DNA from 2 places in the Paenibacillus sp. FSL W8-0186 genome. Region 1 is predicted to be linked to the other one. Evidence: a T-box and tRNA genes for the amino acid it is inferred to sense, from the RefSeq annotation. Region 1 holds a T-box; the other holds one or more tRNA genes.
What was found. The T-box of region 1 lies ahead of MKX50_RS19110 (valine--tRNA ligase). A T-box ahead of a tRNA ligase gene usually reads a tRNA of that ligase, here a tRNA-Val.

Region 1 (3,422 bases):
ATCCATGACGGTAATTTGCGGCAAATCATGACGCAGTCCTACCTCGAAGTCATTCGGGTCATGGGCAGGCGTAATTTTCACCGCTCCGCTGCCGAATTCTTTATCGACATATTCGTCGGCAATGATCGGAATTTCACGATTTACAATGGGCAGCACGAGCGGCTGGCCGATTAGATGACGGTACCGCTCATCCTCAGGATGAACCGCCACAGCCGTATCCCCAAGCATCGTCTCCGGTCTTGTCGTAGCTACTGTAATGAATCCACTGCCATCTTTAAGCGGATACTGCAGGTGGTACAAATGACCGTTGACCTCTTTATATTCCACTTCAATATCCGAGAGGGCCGTGCGGGCTGCAGGATCCCAGTTAATAATATATTTGCCGCGATAGATCAGGCCCTTTTCATAGAGCTTGACGAATACCTCGCGCACCGCCTTGGACAGCCCCTCATCCAGAGTAAAGCGCTCGCGTGAATAGTCCAGCGAGAAGCCCATCTTCGCCCATTGCTCTCGAATCGTATCCGCATAATGCTCTTTCCATTCCCATACCTTCTCAAGAAACTTCTCGCGGCCAAGATCATAGCGGGAAATTCCCTCTGCCCGGAGCGTCTGCTCCACTCTCGTCTGCGTCGCTATTCCAGCATGGTCGGAGCCCGGCAGCCATAAAGCATCGTACCCCTGCATCCGCTTCGTGCGGATCAGGATATCCTGCAGCGTAAAGTCCAGCGCATGCCCGATATGAAGCATGCCCGTTACGTTTGGCGGGGGAATGACGATCGTGTACGGCTTGGCTTCCGGTACTTGGCCCGCCTTAAAGAAGCCGCCCTCCATCCAGTAGCGATACCATTTCTGTTCTGCAGCCTTGGGATCATACGTTGTCGGCATGTTGTTCGCCGACGAATGCTCTTGGATCTCTGACATAATTTCAACCTCCGTTACAATTCAGCATTGCCTTAGCGTAATCAGGATAGTCTTGCTCAAAAAATACAAAAAGCCCCTCGTCTCAAAGGACGAAAGGCTTTACTTTCGCGGTACCACCTTTGTTTTGCGGGTTGGCCCAGCCCGAAACCGCTACGCTCGCGGAGTCGCCGAGAAACTCGCAACACTCATACAGATAACGGCTGCTACCGGCCCGTTCTAACGACTACAAAATGCATAGCTGCTCAAACAAGCGACTCCCGGGTGACTTCGGCCAGCTGCATCCTGCGGAATCTTCCAGCGCTGCAATCCCGCTCTCTGAAGGGCTCACTGCCTACTCTTCCCGTTCCATGTCTTTTCACACGGTTATTTTAAGTTAATCCATATTATCATAGCGTGAAATTAACGGGGAGTCAATATTTGGTCTGAATGGCTGCGGGAATAAGCCGGCGGTCAAGGCTCGTTTCCGAACACCAGTGTACCGTTATGGTACAAGGTGACACGTTCCCAATTTGCATACGCGGTCTTGGTTGGATCAAAGGAATAGTCATTGCTCTCGTTGAGGTTCGCCCAGTTGCTCGCATGATTGCGCGTCTGGATATCCCCCGTCTGCCCGCCGGGCTGCAGCGAACCCGCTGCGGCTTTAAATGTGATTTCCAGGTAGGTATCGGCGTTCGCTTTGCCCGGATTCATTTTCACGAAAGCCCCGTTCACGTTGGAGCAGCCTACCATGGCCCAGTCACAATTGTATTGCAGCTGGCCATTGCCGTCAGCTGTGAAATAATATCGCAGACTCAGCTCGCTTAAAGGCACTGCCGCAGCCCCCTTGTTCACGATATTGAAATGAGGCTTGAACTGGTTGTCGGCTGCATTCGTATCTCCGGCTTTGTACTGAACGGCCAAATCTCCGCTAGGTCCCGGGTTCGGATTCGGTCCAGGTCCCGGATCAGGATTTGGATTCTCGTTCGCGCCTCCGCCTAAAGGTTCTCTATGGTCTTGAATGTATTTGGAGATCCATACCAGCGGCGCATTCCAGTTGATCGTATTCTCTTTGGATACCCAGGCATCAGGAGCCGTATTTTTCGGCGCATACGATTTGGCTGCAGGCATTCCCGTCGGTGTCGCCGAATCGTTGATCACCGTATTGTTCGGCCCGCCGGACAGCCAGCCCTTCGGATACGGCACACCGCTTTGGTACTTGCCCCAGGCCCAGCGGTCATGCGTATCCGTCTCGTAATATTGGCCGTATCCCGTAATATAGGATAATCTCATCGCATTATTGCCCATGAAATAATCCATCCCCCGGTTCATCCCTTTTAAATAATCCAGGTTCTGGCTAAGATCGTAAGCGTACCCGAGCAATATCATTTTATTGGCAATGGCGGAGTTGGAACCCCAGTCATAACCTTTATTCCCCGGCAGCAGCACAGGATACCCTTCGCCATTTAATGTCGACAGCATACCGTCCGCCTGATTCAGCACATTCATCTTCATGGCTTGAAGATCGGAGGCTGGCAGATCGTTCTGGGCCGACAGTATGGACAGCGTTCCTGTTGTAGCAGTAGACTGCCAGTCGAACTGGGATACCTCGCGGTAATGTGGTGACGAAGTTACCGCTGCTTTGTAGGACGATGCATTGCTGTCGCCAAGCGCATAGGCCGTCAAGTATAGCTCTGCGGCCGCCGCATACCGGTCATCGCTTGTGCGAATGTCATCATAATCCCCGCCGCCCGGAGCATCCGGCGTTTGCGAGGTATAGAGAACGTTCGGATTCGCTGAGGCCCGTGCCCAAGCCTCCTTGGCAATTCCCCACATCTCTGCGGCTTCTGCTTCTTTATACGGCTTGATCAGGCGAGCCAGATGCGCCAGGTTGCGGGCCACCGCATAGGTCGCATTTGTGGAAGGCGGCTGAGCCTGACGGTTCATGCTGTTCTCGGCGTCAATATTCGTCACCGGAAACGCGCTCCAATTGTCATTATGAATTTTATGCGAGGCCAATCCGGTCGAAGGCATAACTCCCTTCATAAACGTCGAACCGAAAAGAACTTCGTCAAGAATATCGGGAATGCCGTTCCCGCTCTCCGGGATGTTCAGGGAGCCGTCCGGGAAAGCCCCGGGATAACGCTCGTATAGATTCAACAGCGTCCAGGCTGATATCGCCTGATTCACAGGATAGATTCCGAAGTCCCCTGCATCCGCCCAGGAATTTTTCACATTGAGTCTTTCGCTTCCGCACCAGCTATTATAACAGCCGATCGAGCTGTCTCCCGGATGGAGCGCTTTGTGGGCAAAGGCCGGGTTACTCAAATGTTGCGCCTGAATATCTACGCCCATCCGGTGGAAATAGAAATATTCCATTGCCTCGCTCGGCAGGTCCGGATATAAATTGCCGTTAATGGCAAACGGCACGCTTTCTCCTAATCCGGAAACCCACAGTCTATAAGTGCCTTGTTCCGTGACAGACGAAAAATCGGCATGATGAATGCGATCGGCAGAAGCCTGAT
Region 2 (3,422 bases), 680 kb from region 1:
CACACCACTTTGGCAGAGCTTCTGACCTTGCCTGCGGACATCCGGGCGAAAATCTCGCTGATGCACTACGGCGATGAAATGGAGAGCTATATCGGCCAGACGCTCGAGATGGATTTCCTTCGCCAGCATGAAATCTATCAGTTATAGGGATAACTTTTCGCGATACGACAAAGCCGCCTTGGGAATCCTTCCCAGGGCGGCTTCTGTGCATCTTCTATTCGAATGTGGGCAGCGCGTCCAAATTGTTGGTTGGATCTCCGTCCGCATCGCCGCGGATATACATCTCGCCGTCTTTTCCCTTAAAAATGTTCACTCCCGCAATGGCACCGGCATTTACCTCACTCAGCGCATCCTCATAGTTCAATATACGGCCACTGGAGGTTTTGAACCGGGTCAGGTTGCCGTCCCCGTTTCTTTGAACCGCGATAAAAGTCTCTCTGCTGTCTACAGCCATCCTTCATCACATCTCCTTAATCTACTGAGATTCCCAGCAGGGATGCCTATAGTGTTGCCTGCTTCGGCCATTTATATGAGGGGTGATGCTTATAACGGCTTTTCCATGCGTACATGCAATATGCCTGCGTCATAGAACGGTTCCGTGGAAATCGTCTCATAACCCAGCTTGGCGTAGAAGCCCTCGGCCTGGCATTGCGCATCAAGGACGGACTTCGTCAGTCCCAGCTCTCTGGCCCGCTCTTCCATGGCGAGCAGCAGTATTTTGCCTACGCCTTGCGAACGGAACGGCTTCCGAACCGAAATCCGCTGCATTTTGGCGCTGTTATCTTTATAGTACGTAATTCTTCCCGTTGCCGCAGCCGTACCTTCCATTTCGATCAGCACATGAACGGCGTCCGGGCTGATCACATCATATTCATCGATTTCCAGATCGATCGGCACCTTCTGCTCCTCTACGAAAACTTCCTTGCGAATGTTTAGACATTTCTCCAATTGCTCTTCCGAATTAACGGCTATAATTACAGCAGCAGCCATTGATACCCCTCCCATGTTGCTTCTTTACTATGCAAACTGCATCATTATACAAAAAAAAGCTTTTCGTGTATAGTTGTAAAGTAACTATTACGCTTCTATATAAGTTGAACAATTGAAATGAATGTAGGGCAAGTACGTAAAATGTTCCTACGATCGCTGTTGCTCCCAGATTTCTTAGATTGTATAGATTCATAAAAGGTAGAAATCCAGTCACAAAGGCGACCACTGACGTTTCTTCGGAATCATTTTTCTCCCTTGCCATGCATCCCATTCTTTAGTTCATCTTTATATATTATGAACATCTACCCCGGAAGGAGTCGCTACACCATGGTCACAATAACGATTATCGCTTCGGTGCTAGTAACCGTTATACTTATCGTTCCCATGTTTTACACCATCAAAAAGGGGTATTCCCGGAAATGGGAGGATGACTGAGTTAAACCCTTCTCACGGGGGCGTGATGACCTCTTTCGAGTAGACGTGCTCCCGTACGGATTTGCCGTATACCTTGTCGCGTACGGATTGGCCGAACCAGGAAGGAAGCTGCTGCTGCCGCTGCAACGTCTCTTTACTCGGCTCCAGTCCGCATCCGCTGCCCAGCAGCAGTAAGCTGGAGGCGCCGACGGCGAGAACGATTTTACAAATAACTCTACGGGGGAATTGTGCTGCTGTCGTTAGCTTGTTGTGCTGCACGTTGTTCATCCTTTCTGTCATGTTCCTTGGTGCTTTGATTTTGACTATGGCTTTGTGCCTGCTAACTTCATTTTCGTCTGCATCCGCACCCTTTATACGCCAGAAAGGCGCCTATCTGTGAACTCTCTAATTATATTTTTAAAAAAAGGTTTGACAGAGTTCGCTTAACCTGGTATGATACTTCTTGTCTTCACTAATTGAATCTGATCTGTTAGCTCAGCTGGGAGAGCACCATCTTGACAGGGTGGGGGTCAGTGGTTCGAGCCCACTACAGATCATACTTAAGAACCCTTACGACGTAAGGGTTCTTTTTTTATTCTCTATTTCAAACCGGTGAAGAAAGTCCAAACCTATTCTATCTATGAGCTGGTTTGTTCGTTTGAGTAAGGCAGCCTAATATATATTGTAGTTCCCTGCCCTTCTTCACTAGCCAACTGGAGACCATAATGAGGGCCGTAATGCAGTTGGATTCGCTGGTGAACGTTGCGCAAACCAAAGCCGTGATCCTTCTCCTCATGCTCTTGCTCGATGGCCAAAGATTGGCGGATTTTTTCCATTTGCTCAGACTTGATGCCAACGCCGTCATCCTTTACCTCCAGCAGGATACAATTTTCTTCCTTCCCTACACGAATGTAAATATGTCCTGGTTCATCGCGTTTACGAATGCCATGATTAATGCTATTCTCCACGAGCGGCTGAAGAATAAATTTGATAATTTTGATATCTTCAAGACTGTCATCTATTTGAATTTCCCAATATAACTGACCTGCAAACCGGATTTCCTGAATTTTTAAATAATACGTCACATGACGCACCTCATCGGCAAGCGTGATCATTTCCCGACCTTGATTGAGCCCGATCCGAAATAAACGGGAGAGATAGGTCACGATATCCGCAATGATCGGATCTTTATGCTTCCGGGCCAGCATATTCACCGAGTCCAACGTATTGTATAAAAAATGAGGGTTAATCTGATATTCAAGCGTTTGTAGTTGCAGGAGGCGGCTCTTCGCTTCCTCTTCACGATTTTTCTGAATAAGACTTACGATCTCATCAGACATCCGGTTCATTGCATTAGCCAGCTCTCCGATCTCATCATTCCGTATGACAGGGACTTTAATGATAAACAAGCCTTCTCCGATCTGCTTCATTTTGCGCCGCATTAAATTTAATGGCTTCGTAATTCGGTGGGAGAGAAACATCACCATAAATACGGAGAATAATAGGAGCAAAAGCGCTATAAAAAGGATACCTAAAAATAATTCCCTTGCCGGCTCCAATATTTCACGTTTTAATATCCAGGATACGAACGTCCAGTCTGACTGTCTTTTGGCAAATGTAATATAAGACATGTCCTGATAAATCATCTCTTGGCTGGTTACGCCCGGCTGTTTCCCAGCCTCATGTAAAAATGCATTGTCCGCCACTAAATCCGTGCTAATTCTCAACGTATGGTCCTGATTGAAAATGCCGTATTGCTGATTGGAATTGACACTGTATCTCTCGATAATTTTCTCTGCTTCACTTTTATCAATGACGAGGAACAGGTAACCAACCGGGAGCTTTAAATCGAACTCATTATTGTTAATCTGCCGGTACAAAACAATAGAATTCAGTGTATCCGCATTTTCCCAAACGGGCAATCCGCCATATTTTTCTGCCATACTGATTCTGGATTGGATAAATTGTTCATGATCAGCATGAAGCCCTGCTCCGTACACTTTCCCATTCAAACGAAC

Region 2: it has a tRNA-Val gene. The T-box ahead of MKX50_RS19110 (valine--tRNA ligase) is inferred to sense a tRNA for this amino acid. The anticodon was not compared.

Annotation. Positions count from the first base shown of each region.
Region 1 is NZ_CP150207.1:4,276,999-4,280,420, forward strand. It holds gene MKX50_RS19110 (valine--tRNA ligase) at 1-921, opposite strand, end outside; T-box leader at 1,004-1,278, opposite strand; gene MKX50_RS19115 (glycoside hydrolase family 9 protein) at 1,372-3,422, opposite strand, start outside.
Region 2 is NZ_CP150207.1:3,593,948-3,597,369, forward strand. It holds gene MKX50_RS16245 (MBL fold metallo-hydrolase) at 1-147, shown strand, start outside; gene MKX50_RS16250 (DUF3892 domain-containing protein) at 215-454, opposite strand; gene MKX50_RS16255 (GNAT family N-acetyltransferase) at 544-990, opposite strand; gene MKX50_RS16260 (hypothetical protein) at 1,438-1,704, opposite strand; tRNA gene MKX50_RS16265 (tRNA-Val) at 1,889-1,961, shown strand; gene MKX50_RS16270 (sensor histidine kinase) at 2,043-3,422, opposite strand, start outside.